DNA from 2 places in the Arthrobacter sp. UYEF20 genome. Region 1 is predicted to be linked to the other one. Evidence: predicted binding sites of a transcription regulator. Region 1 holds the regulator's gene; the other holds the start of a gene.

Region 1 (6,367 bases):
CGGCTGAGTACCGGGCTGGACATCCCGAGCCTGGGCGGCCTGGGGGACACCGGGCGGCACGCCGTGGCGGGGCTGATTGCCGACGGCCTGGTTGATCCGCTGGCGGCCTTCAAGGGCCGGCTGGTGTTGACGCTCAAGGGGCGGCTGCTCGCCGACGCCGTGGTCCGCCGGATCCTGCCTGACTGAGCAGACTAGCTGACCAGCCGGGCCGGGCAGACTTGCTGGGCTGCCGGGCTGGGGATGCCCCTACTTGATCCAGCGCAGGTTGAACTCATAGCGGTGCGGCTGGCCACGGTTGACATGGATGCCCGCGGCGACGGAGAAGCACGTGACGGCAATCCAGATCACGGTGGCGAGGACGGCAAACAGGTTTCCCACCACCGGCACGAAGACCAGCAGGTTCGCGAGCACGGCGGCGATCGTCGGGGGCAGCGTGAAGTTGAGGGCTTCCTTGGACTCCTGCGCCGTGAACGGGCCGCGGTCCTTGAAGATCAGGTAGATCAGCAGCGAAGGAACGCAGCCGAGGATGCCGCCAAAGTGCGCCAGCGTGGCCCACTGCCGGTCCTCGCTGGCCGTCAGGGGCAGCGCATTGGCGGGAACGCCATGATACGGGGGCTGGCCATGGCCGGCCTGATTGCCCGTGTGCTCGCGTGCGTCTTCTGCCACGGTTTAGTCCTTCGGATTGCTGTGATGCGTCGTTGCTGGAAGTTGTTGCCAGTAGTGCCGGAGCCGCGCAGGGTGCGCAGCCACCGCTCCAAGAATACGTGCTCGGACGCCGAATCGAGGATCGGGCCCTCAGGGAACCGTGAGGAAATCGATGACCTCTTCCACGCGGCCCAGCAGTGAGGCTTCCAGATCGGCGTAGTTGCGGACGGCGCCGAGGAGCTTCTGCCAGCCCAGACCGACATCCTCCTTGCTGCTGTGCGGCCAGCCGAAGGCCATCAGGATGCCGGTCTTCCAGTCCCCGCCCCGGGGGATGACCGGCCACTTCTCGATCCCCAGCACGGCGGGACGGATGGCCTGCCACACGTCCACGTACGGGTGCCCGGCAATCAGCACGTTCCCGGCCGCGCCGGGGGAGGACATCACGGCCTCGGCGATCCTGGACTCCTTGGAATCCGGGACCAGGTGGTCTACCAGGACGCCGAGCCGGCGTCCTGGGCCGGGCCGGAACGCGGCGACGGCGGCCGAGAGGTCATCGATGCCGTGCAGCGGCTCGACGACGATGCCCTCCACCCGGAGATCGTCACCCCAGACCTTCTCCACCAGCTCGGCGTCGTGCTTGCCTTCCACCCAGATCCGGCTGGCCTTGGCCACCTGCGCGCGCCGGCCCTCGACCCGGACCGAGCCGGAGGCGGTGCGGGTGCCTGCAGCGGCCGCAGCAGGCCGCGGGGCCGGCGGCATCAGCCGGATCGGCTGGCCCGCCAGGAGGAAGCCGAAGCCGAGCCGGAAGGACCGCGACTTGCCGCGGCGGTCCTCCAGGGCCACCACATGCATCCCGCCGGACTTCTCCACCCGGGTGACGGCCCCCACCCAGCCGGACTGCACGTCCTCGAGCACCATTCCGCGTTCCACGGGGACTTCGGGCAGCTGGGGCTTGGCGGGCGCGGACAGGTCCTGCGGGCCCCAGTTCTGGTATGACATCTGTTACACTGCCTTCTTTTACACTGCCTGGCGCTCGAAATGATACGGCGGGCTGTGCCCGAAAACCCCGGCCCCGGAAACGACGCCTGGAGCGAATCCAATGCTAACAACGCGGCGACTCATATTAGACTGGTTAGCACTTAGGCATGTCGAGTGCTAACCACGCCCCGTGCGGACCGCCTCCCGGGCGCGGCCGGACGGGCGGCACCGGATGCGGGACAGTCGATTGGAGGTGCGGCGTGAGCGAACCACGCAAGCTCGAAGTGCTGCGCGCCATCGTGGAGGACTATGTCCATTCGCGGGAACCCGTCGGCTCCAAAGCCCTCGTGGAACGGCACCATCTGGGCGTGTCCAGCGCCACCATCCGCAATGACATGGCCGCACTGGAAGATGAAGGCCTCATCACGGCGCCGCACACGAGTTCCGGAAGGATTCCCACGGACAAGGGCTACCGGCTGTTCGTGGACCAGATCTCCGCCGTCAAGCCGCTCTCCCCGGCGGAACGCCGGGCCATCCAGGCGCTGCTGGAGGGGTCCGATGACCTCGACGACGTCCTCGACCGGACGGTGCGGCTCCTGTCGCAGCTGACCAACCAGGTCGCCGTCGTGCAGTATCCGCATCTGAGCCGGGCCAAAGTGCGGCATATCGAATTTGTCCTGCTGGCGCCCCGGAAGGTGCTGGCGGTCCTGATCGCGGACACCGGCAAGGTGGAGCAACGGGTGATCGACGTCGGCCAGGACCTTCCGGAGGAGGCCGTCGCGGAACTGCGGTCACGGTTCCTGGGCAGCCTCTCCGGGACGCCGCTGAACCTGCTGCCGCAGCCGTTGCAGGCCGTGGTGGTCAGCTGCCCGCCGGCGCGGCGCAGCGCAGCGCAGGCACTGGCCAGGGGGCTCGAAGCCCTCGCCGCAAGCAGCCGCGAAGAGCGCATGGTCATGGCCGGGACAGCCAACCTTGCCCGGTCCAACGTGGACTTCCCGCTGAGCATCGGTCCCGTGCTGGAAGCACTCGAAGAGCAGGTGGTCATGCTGCGCCTGCTCAGCGACATGGCAGCGGACCCGCGCGGAGTGACTGTCAGCATCGGCCGGGAGAACCCGTACGACGGGCTCGCGGAGGCGTCGGTGGTGGCTACCGGCTACGGCCCGGACGCCACAGCCAAGGTCGGTGTGCTGGGTCCCACCCGGATGGACTATCCGACCACCATGGCCGCCGTCCGTGCGGTGGCCCGCTACCTTTCCAGGATCCTCGGGCCCTGACCGCCCAGGCAGCGGCCGCCGCGCCGCTGTTGGCCAGGCTTCTTGCCCCTAACAGCCAGGCTTCTTGCCCCTAACAGAAGTACAACCAGGAAGAGATACAAACTTTGAGCAGCCACTACGACGTTCTTGGAGTCTCCCGCGAAGCAACGGGGGAAGAGATCAAGAAGGCCTACCGCAAGCTTGCGCGGACCCTGCACCCGGACGTGAACCCCGGCGACGACGCGTCAGACCGTTTCAAGGCCGTCACGCACGCCTACGAGGTGCTCTCCGACCCGCAGAAACGCCGGGTCTACGACACCACCGGCAATGAGAACGGCACGGACAACGGCTTCGGCGGCGGCAGCTACGCCGGCCAGGGCTTCGCGTTCCAGGACATCTTCGAGACCTTCTTCGGCGCAGGCGGCCAGGCCGGTCCGGCGTCCCGGGTCCGCCGCGGCCAGGACGCGCTGATCAGCGTCCGGATCGAGCTCCGCGACGCGGTGTTCGGCGTGAACAAGAAGCTTGAGGTGGACACCGCCGTCACCTGCCCCACCTGTGACGGCTCCTGCTGCCGGCCGGGCACCCGCCCGGAGCGCTGTGACATCTGCGGCGGCAGCGGCCAGGTCCAGCGTGCCGTCCGCTCCATCCTGGGCCAGGTCATGACCACGGCTCCCTGCGGCAGCTGCGAAGGCTTCGGCACCGTGATCAAGGATCCCTGCAACGAGTGCGCCGGCCAGGGCCGGATCCGCAGCCGCCGGACCCTGACCGTCAAGGTCCCGGCCGGCGTCGCCACCGGCACCCGCATCCAGCTCTCCGGCCAGGGCGAGGCGGGTCCCGCCGGCGGACCCGCGGGCGACCTCTACGTGGAGATCCGGGTCAACAACGACGCCACCTACGTGCGCGACGGCGACGATCTGCACGCGAGCCTGAATATCCCGATGACCGCCGCCGCGCTCGGCACCGAGCTCACCCTCGATACCTTTGACGGGCAGCAGGAGATCGACGTCAAGGCTGGCACCCAGTCGGGCGAGGTCATCACCCTGCGCGGACTCGGCGTCACCCATCTGCGCGGCTACGGCCGCGGGGACCTCAAGGTCCACCTGCAGGTGGAGACCCCGGGCAAGCTCGACTCCGCCCAGGAGGACCTGCTCCGCCAGCTCGCGAAGCTGCGCGGGGAACAGTTCACCGAAGGGAAACTCGCGGCGAGCGGCGGGGTCTTCGCCAAGCTCCGGGACCGGCTCGGTAACCTGTAGCGGTGAGCAATCCGGTCTTCTTCACCGCCCCGGGAACACTGGACCAGCAGGTCCCCGGTTCCGCCTTCGTCCTTGACGGCGCCGAGGCCCGCCATGCGGTCACGGTGAAACGCCTCAGCGTCGGCGAACCGGTGGACATCGCCGACGGTGCCGGGAAGCGGCTCACGGGAACGGTGACGGCCGTCGCGCCCGGCGAACTGACGGTGGAGTGCGCCGAACTGACCGCGGAACCGCGGCCGGACATCCGGCTGGTCCTGGTGCAGGCCCTCGCCAAGGGCGACCGGGACGAGCTGGCGGCCGAAACCGCCACGGAGCTGGGGATCGACGCTGTCATCCCCTGGCAGGCGGAACGCTCGATCGTGCGCTGGAAAGCGGAGCGGGCGGCGAAGGCCCATGCAAAGTGGCAGTCCGTCGTGACGGCAGCCGCCAAGCAGGCACGCCGCGCCTGGATTCCGGAGGTCCGCTCCGCCGTCGACAGCGCCGGACTTCAGGCGGCTGTCGCCGCTGCAGGTCTCGCCATCATCCTGCACGAGGACGCCGTACGTCCCCTGCGGCAGGTGCTGGAGTCCTGGCAGGCGACGCCGGACGCGCCGGCCACACAGGCCAGCCGGCCGGCCCCAGACGCGCCGGACGCCGCCCGTGAGGTGTTGCTGATCGTGGGCCCGGAAGGCGGCATCAGCCCCCGTGAAGTGAGGAGGCTGTGCGACGCCGGCGCCGTCACCGCCCTGCTCGGCCACCACGTGCTGCGTTCGTCCACCGCCGGCCCCGCCGCGACCGTGCTGGCGAGCGACATCCTGGGCCGCTGGTAGCGGCAGGCCCTATTTAGCAGGCTCTATTTAACTGTGAAGCCGCGAGTGTCGACGTTGAGGTCCTGCGACGGGTTGCCGTCCTGCAGCTGGGAGACCTTGACCTCGTAGTTCCCGGGGCCCAGCTTCACCGAAAGGCTGAACAGTCCGGACTGGCCGGCGTCCGCGGAGGCCGGGGTGTTCCCGTTCAAGTAAGTCGTCTTGACGCTGCCGTCGACCCGCAGGATCTCCCAGCGGAGCTTCCCACCCGGAACGGTGCTCCGGCCGCTGACCTTGACAGCGCCTTCCTCCATCGAGGTGCCTTCCTGGGGGTCGATGATCCACACCGGGGCAACCATGCCGGAGCTGCGGGACGTAGGGGAACCGAGGCGGACATGATTGAAGGCGACATAGTCCGTGTGGCCGTCCACGAGCACCACCACCTGGATCTGCTGCCCGGAATCGATCAGGCCCGCGCTGGCACCGGCTGCCGTCGCGGTGTAGACAAGCTGCTGGATGGCGCGTTCGGCCATTGCCGCATCCACATTGGAGTTGAAGGCGTCATCCGAGAGGTCCACGGTGATGACGTTCTTCCCGGAAATGGAGGTGGCCAGTTTCTTTGGGTTCTGCCAGGGGGTGAAGAAGTCCGGATCGAGCGGCTTCTCGGACATCATCACCCGGAGCGCACGCGTCACGGGGTTGTCCTGGTCCGGAACGTCACGGAACTCACGGTAAAGGAACATGTTGTTATTGCTGCGGCCGATCCAGTAGACCGGGGCCTTGTTGGACGCCTGGGTTGTTTCCAGCGGGGCGCTGGTGGTCGGGGCGCCGGGGGAGGCCGGACTGGACAGCCGCTGCGAGGGGGCATTCGAGTTGGTGATACCGGGTTGGGGGGTGGCCACGCAGCCGGACAGGACAAGCGCCGCGGGCAGCACCAGCAGCAACATGCCGGGGCGAATGCGCCCGACTGTCGACGTCTGGCTGGTGCCACGCTGCCTGATAGCTGCTTCCTTTCCTGTTCCATCGGTCTCCGGGCCTGCCCTCGCCATGTCCGCCGAGACGGCCGGAAGCACTGCTCCCGGGGCGGCCGATTCCCAGCATGGCATATGGTCCACGCGCAGGACCGGGGTTTGGGCCCGGGTCCCGGAACTGCAACGGGAACGATATGAGGCCGATACAAAGTTGATACCTAATGTCGGAATTCGCGGCTCGACGGCGGCCCAATCGCGGCCCAATGGCGGCCCGCCGCGGCGTGCAGCGTCCTGCGCTGGCGTAAGATGGAAGGACCCGGAGAGACCGGAACCAGAAGGCGAGCACGCTGTTGGCGAGCACCGCCGTCGGGCCGGATCAGCGGGACAGATCAATTCCGAACTGGAGGGGACCAGAGGCCCGCGGGCCAACACCATGACTGAAGCAGCGAACGGCAAAGCCCGGATCAGCGCCGCAAGGCGCC
Region 2 (6,367 bases), on a different contig from region 1:
CCTATCACGGTTGTGCCCGGTGAGCCGGTCACCCTGGTGTTGTCCGTTGCCTACGGCGAACCTCTCATCTACATCAACCCGGAAACCGCCTGGGAACTCGTTGAAGCGGACGAATCCCGGTGGCGAAGCTGGGCAGCGGAGATCGACCAGGACCTCCCGTTTCGGGAAGAGGTGGTGCGAAGTCTGCTGACACTTCGGTTGCTGACCTACTCGCCCTCGGGGGCACCAGTCGCCGCACCCACAACGTCCCTGCCCGAGGATGTCGGCGGGATCCGCAACTGGGACTATCGGTATGCCTGGCCGCGGGACGCGAGCATCGGCGTCGGTGCTTTTTTGTCAGTCGGCAAGATCGACGAGGCCCGCAGCTTCCTTGGCTGGTTGCTGCACGCCAGTCGGCTGCAGCGGCCCAGCCTGCCGGCTCTCTTTACGCTGACGGGGTGCCATGTGCCTATGGAGCGGGAACTGACGGGCTGGCCGGGCTATGCGGCCGGCAAACCCGTCCGGGTGGGCAACGGAGCCGCCAACCAGCACCAGCTCGACGGCTACGGCTGGGTTCTGGATGCTGCGTGGCTGCTCGTACTGAGCGGACACCGGCTCTACTCCGAAACGTGGCGCACGATGCGCGGATTCGCCGATTTCGTGGCGCGCCGATGGCAGGAACCCGACGCCGGGATCTGGGAGATCCGCGGAGACGCCGCCCACCATGTCCACTCGAAACTCATGGGCTGGCTCGCCTTGGACCGGGCGTTGCGCATCGGCGAGAGCCATCATCTGGGCCATCGGCAGCGGGAACGGTGGCAGTCCGTGCGGGACGACATGGCCCAGGAAATCAAGAGGAAGGGATTCAACTCCGACATGGGGAGCTACACGCGCAGTTACGGATCGGCCGACCTTGACTCAGCCCTGCTGGTGCTCCCTCTGCTCGGCTTCGAAGACGCCGCATCCGCTAGGGTGACAGGGACAGTCGACGCAGTCCGGCGAGAGTTGTCCGCAGGCGGTCCGCTTCTCTATCGGTACCCTCCGGGCCAGGACGGACTGCCAGGCTCGGAAGGCGCCTTCCTGCCGTGTTCGTTTTGGCTGGTCCAGGCTTTGGCTCTCAGCGGGAGGCCCACAGAAGCGTCTGAGCTCTTCACGGATCTGCTCCAGAGGTCAACGCCGTTAGGGTTGTACAGCGAAGAAATGGACCCCGCCAGTCAAACCCACCTCGGTAACTTTCCCCAGGCACTGACCCACTCCGCCCTCGTCCAGGCCGCGCTGGCGCTCCGTGACGCAGGCAACGCAGAGGCTTAGGGGCCGGCAGCGCTAGACCTGACGCCGGGAATAACGGCCGGGCTCGGCACCCCTGCCTTCCTGAACCGCAGTCTCTCCGGCGCCCCGGCTCACAGCAGGCTTGCCAGACACCATTTACGGGCGGGACATCCAGCCATAGTCTTGCTGTCATCACCGACAATCTGGAGGCTGCCATGGCAACAGCAATTATCGGAATCGGCAACATCGGTTCCCGGGTCGCGCGCAATCTTGTTCAGGGTGGCGAGCGGGTCATACTGGCGGCCAGCGACCAATCCGGGGCGGACTCGTTGGCGGGTGAACTGGGTGCGCTGGCGAGTTCGGCAACCGTTGCCGATGCCGTGTCGCAGGCGGACGCCGTCCTCTTCGCCGTATGGCTGGACACGGAGAAGGAACTCATCTCCCAACTGTCGGAAGCACTGACCGACAAGTTGGTCATCGACCCGTCCAACCCGATCGGGCCCGATGGACAAGGCGGCTTTACCAATACGCTGCCGGAGGGCGAATCGGCTGCCTCTGTCGTCTCAAGCCTGCTTCCAGCCGGCACCCATTTCGTGAAGGCCTTCGGCTCTCTGGGGGCTGACGCCCTCGGCTCGGCGGCCAATCGGCCATCCGAGCGGGCGGTTCTGTTCTATGCAACCGATGACGACACTGCGGCCGAAGCCGCCGAGAGGCTCATCAGCGCGTCCGGCTTCGATACGGTGAAGGTCGGGGGCCTTGAGGCGGCCGGCCGGATCGAGCTGATGAGGGGCGACCTGCATCAGCACGGCGGGCTCGGCGGAAAGCTGCTAAACGTCGACGAGGCCCGGGCAGCCCTCTAATACTTTGGTGAGAATTTCCGTACCGATCCTGCTCAGGCCCGGTCCGGAGCGGGCGGCGGTTGCCTAGCCCGCGGCGGCGGGTGCGGGGGCAGGAGCTGCCGCCGGGGTCGCAGCGGGGGCCGCTGCCGGGGGCACGGAGCTGCCCTTGGTGTCGCGGGAGTCGTTCCGGTAGAAGCCGGAGCCCTTGAAGACGACGCCGACGCTGTTGAACTTCTTGCGCAGGCTCCCCTGGCACTCGGGACAGGACGTCAGCGAGTTGTCGGTGAACGGCTGCACGATCTCGAAGGCGTGGCTGCAGTCCTTGCAGGCGTATGCATACGTGGGCACTGGAAATCCTCCTCAGGGACAAACGAGCAGGTCCCGTGCCGTCAAGGTCCGGAACACTGCCGATATGTCTATCGACGGGTTCCGTCCCTTAGCAGTCGCAGGGCCTGAGTGCTAATTCTATCATCCCGGGAATGTGGCTTCAGAGCAGCCGGATCAGCCCGCCCGGGGTCAGCGCGGCGGACACCTTCCGGTCGAACGACTCCGCCGGAATGCTCCTGGCGGGCAGCACCTCGGCGTCGTAAACGACTGCGGCGGTAGGCAGCGCAAGAGGAGGCCCTCCGCCGTCGTCCGGCTGGTTGTGGCCGGGCCAGATCGACGCCAGCCGCGCGAGGAACTTGTCGTAGTAGCCGCCGCCCTGGCCGATGCGGTTGCCGGAGAAGTCCACGGCGGTGGCCGGCAGGACGATGCCAAGGGCGGATTGCATGATCTCCGGCCCGTGGCGTTCCCCGACGGGTTCCCGGATCGGCGCGTAGCGGCTGCGGACAAAACCGGATGCCGGAGTCCAGTACACCCAGCTCAGTTCGAGGCCCGGCTCGCAGACCGGCAGCAATACATGGTGTCCGGCGTCGTGCAGGGCCGACAGAAGCGGCAGGGTTGGCGGTTCGCTACCCACCCCCAGGTAGGCCGCGAAGGTTCCCGTCCCGCCGCCGGCGAGTTTATTTGCCCACGTCAGGCCGTGCCTGGCAATGGCTGCACCCGCGGCGTCGAGCATTGTCGGTGAAAGCCCGGCGCGCCGCGTCCGGTGGCTGGCGCGGATCTCTTCCTTTGATGCCTTCAATGCCCGGCCCTCCACCTGTTGCAGTCCCGTGCCGAGCCGCGGCGTCGTCCGGGCTCATTGCGGCTGTAGCTAATTACCGAAAGTTTGGTACCTCCGTTAGATTAGTCGAGTGACTACACCAATCGCTTCCGTCCGCAAGGCCGTCATCCCCGCTGCGGGCCTCGGCACCAGGTTCCTTCCGGCCACCAAGGCCATGCCGAAGGAAATGCTTCCCGTCGTTGACAAGCCGGCCATCCAGTACGTCGTCGAGGAAGCCGTCAATGTCGGTTTGAGCGACATCCTGATGATCACGGGCCGAAACAAGCGTGCGCTCGAAGACCACTTCGACCGCGTCCCCACGCTGGAGGCCACCCTCGAAGCCAAGGGGGACACCGCCAAGCTGGAGTCCATCCAGGCCGCCAGCAACCTCGGCGACATCCACTACGTGCGCCAGGGCGATCCGTTGGGCCTGGGCCACGCCGTCCTGCGTGCAAAGCAGCACGTGGGCTACGAGCCGTTTGCTGTCCTGCTGGGCGATGACCTGATCGACGCCCGTGACGAGCTGCTCAGCACCATGATCGAAGTCCAGGCCAAGACGGGCGGATCAGTGGTGGCGCTGATCGAGGTGGACCCCTCCCAGATCAGCGCCTACGGCTGCGCCGACGTCCATGCGATCCAGGGCGAAGAGTACGTCCGGATCAACCACCTCGTGGAGAAGCCCGATGTTCAGGACGCTCCGTCCAACCTGGCCGTGATCGGCCGCTACGTCCTCCACCCGGCGGTGTTTGAGGTCCTGGAACGCACCGCGCCCGGCCGTGGCGGGGAAATCCAGCTCACCGACGCGCTTCAGGAACTCGCTGCCGGTGACGGCGAAGGCTATGGAGTGTACGGCGTCGTCTTCCGCGGCCGCCGCTACGACACCGGCGACAAGCTGAGCTACCTCAAGGCCTGCGTTCAGCTCGCCTGCGACAGCGAGGACCTGGGCCCCGGCCTGCGTGAATGGCTGCCCGAGTTCGCCTCCAGCCTCACCTCCAGCCTGACCAAGTAACTCCCGTGGGGGGCAGCTTCAACTGGCCGGTGACGCTGGAATGCGGCGACATCGTGCTGCGCCCGATCCGGTACCGGGACCGCAAGGAGTGGACGGAAGTCCGCTCCCGCAACAGCGAGTGGCTGGCCCCCTGGGAGGCGTCGAATCCGATTCCGGGGGGCGGTCTGCCCGACTACCGGCAGATGGTGCGCTCCCTCAAGGCCCAGGCCGCCCAGGCCTCCGCACTGCCGTTCGTCATCACGTCCAGGACGCCCGGTTTCCGGGAGCCGCTGATGGTGGGCCAGCTGACGGTGTCCTCCATAGTCTGGGGGTCGGCGATGATGGCCACCCTCGGCTACTGGGTGGACCAAGAGCGGGCCGGCCAGGGCATTGCCCCCACCGCCGTAGCGCTGGCCACCGACTACTGCTTCCGCACCCTCGGGCTGCACCGGATGGAAATCAACATCAGGCCCGAGAACGCGCCCAGCCTGCGAGTAGTCGAGAAGCTCGGGTTCCGGGACGAGGGCTACCGGCCGCGTTTCCTGCACATCAACGGCGAATGGGCTGATCACCGCACCTTCGCGCTGACCTCCGAGGAAGTGCCCGAGGGCCTTGTTGCCAGATGGCGCAAGGACCGCCCGTCGTGACCGGCCGGCCCCCGTACTGACCGGCCGGCCCCCGAGCTGACCGGCCGGAACGTCATAAATCAAGTCATTTGCCGGTTGCCTCGCGACACACCGGGGACAATGCGGGCCCGCCAGCCGTGTTGCTCATACCGTTTTGATTGTGGACTTCCCTCTTAGCAGCTCTGTGATCCTTGTCATTGCTGTTGCGCTCTGGATCGTGTGGGTGGCCCCCTACGTGCTCCGGAACGGACGCCACCAGTTGCAGCCTGCGGGCGAGCTCCTGGCGGATGTCGTCGACCTAGCAACAGCAGACCCCCAAGCCGGGAAAGTCATGATGATGACGCCCCAGCAGGAGAAACCGATGACCAGTACACAGCGCACCGTCCCTGCCGCGAGTCCCACAGAGTTCGACGGCGCCCGGCAACCGGCGGCGCCGGGACCGGTCTTCAGGATCCGCTACGGGCGCCTGGCCCTCGCGCTGGCAGGGTTGCTCTCCCTGCTCACAGGTGTCATCTCGGCAGCGCTGCGACTCTTCGGCCTGGGTTCCGCCTGGCTGCCCGCTGTGACTCTGCTGGGCGCCATCGGCGCCGTCGTGTTGCTCCGGCGGCTCGCCGTGCGTGACCGCAGACGTAAAGTGAAAGCGGCTTTCCGGTCCGCCATGAGCGAGCCTGCGAGAACGGCCCCGGTGCCGTCCGCCCAGCAGCGGACGGTTCCCCGCGAGCCGGCGAAGCGGGCGGAGAGTCCTCTCTTCGATGCCCAGGCCGTCGCTGCGTCGGCCGAGCCGGCCCCGAAACCGCTCACCGCCCTGGAACTCCGGCAGGCCGCTCTGGCCGAGGCCGCGGCGTCCAGTGACGAATCGGTCCGCGCGGGTCAGGGTCCCGCGTTGCCGGCGTCTGAACACGTCAGCTGGGATCCGGTGGAAGTTCCCAAGCCCACCTACGTGGAAGCGCCCAAAGCGGAGCGTGCAGCTCCCGAGCCGCTGGATCTGCCGGAGGCCCCCAAGGCTGTCGGCAGGCCGTCGCTCAAGCAGGGCCTCGAGCAGGCAGCATCGTCCGCGTCTCCCAGCGCCGACGCCGACTCGAAGCCCGTCGGGAAGGGCCAGCGCGCCTTGAGCAACCTCGACGACGTCCTCCAGCGCCGCCGCGCCTGAATCCTTCGTCCGAGCCCCGGGCAGTCCACCACGGCTGCCCGGGGCTTTCCTGTGGCCGGGGACTGCCCCGGAGAGCGTACCTGGCGGTAGCCTCGGGACATGACTCGAATCTGTGTGGCCGGCGGAACCGGCCAGGTGGGCCGCGAGGTAGTCCGCCAGGCTGTTGCCCGCGGACTCGCGGTGGCCGTCCTCAGCCGCAACCCGCCGTCGTCCCGTTCGTCCGCAGGGCCCGACGGCGCGGCGTATTTCCGCGGCGACGTCACCACGGGGGAGGGCCTGGCAGCGGCACTTGACGGAGCCGACGTCGTGATCGACTGTCTTGAGGGCAAGTCGGGCAAGGCCCTGAAGAACTTCGCCGACGGCGGGGCTCGG

What was found. Region 1 encodes HrcA, which represses chaperone genes, less so after heat shock. Its sites were predicted from a motif close to TTNGCACTCGNNNNNNNCGAGTGCNAA; they were not measured.
Region 2: ABIB26_RS07145 (FmdB family zinc ribbon protein) is a predicted target of HrcA. The motif match lies at 2,524-2,550, and genes of this name have one in related genera.

What each region holds. Positions count from the first base shown of each region.
Region 1 is NZ_JBEPNP010000005.1:117,184-123,550, forward strand. It holds gene hemW (radical SAM family heme chaperone HemW) at 1-186, shown strand, start outside; gene ABIB26_RS07865 (DUF4870 domain-containing protein) at 247-666, opposite strand; gene ABIB26_RS07870 (DUF3097 family protein) at 796-1,644, opposite strand; gene hrcA (heat-inducible transcriptional repressor HrcA) at 1,884-2,897, shown strand; gene dnaJ (molecular chaperone DnaJ) at 3,002-4,129, shown strand; gene ABIB26_RS07885 (16S rRNA (uracil(1498)-N(3))-methyltransferase) at 4,132-4,938, shown strand; gene ABIB26_RS07890 (GerMN domain-containing protein) at 4,962-5,861, opposite strand; gene ABIB26_RS07895 (PhoH family protein) at 6,319-6,367, shown strand, end outside.
Region 2 is NZ_JBEPNP010000004.1:277,510-283,876, forward strand. It holds gene ABIB26_RS07135 (glycoside hydrolase family 15 protein) at 1-1,290, shown strand, start outside; gene ABIB26_RS07140 (NADPH-dependent F420 reductase) at 1,464-2,108, shown strand; gene ABIB26_RS07145 (FmdB family zinc ribbon protein) at 2,172-2,435, opposite strand; gene ABIB26_RS07150 (5-formyltetrahydrofolate cyclo-ligase) at 2,575-3,213, opposite strand; gene galU (UTP--glucose-1-phosphate uridylyltransferase GalU) at 3,323-4,240, shown strand; gene ABIB26_RS07160 (GNAT family N-acetyltransferase) at 4,246-4,866, shown strand; gene ABIB26_RS07165 (hypothetical protein) at 5,030-5,995, shown strand; gene ABIB26_RS07170 (SDR family oxidoreductase) at 6,095-6,367, shown strand, end outside.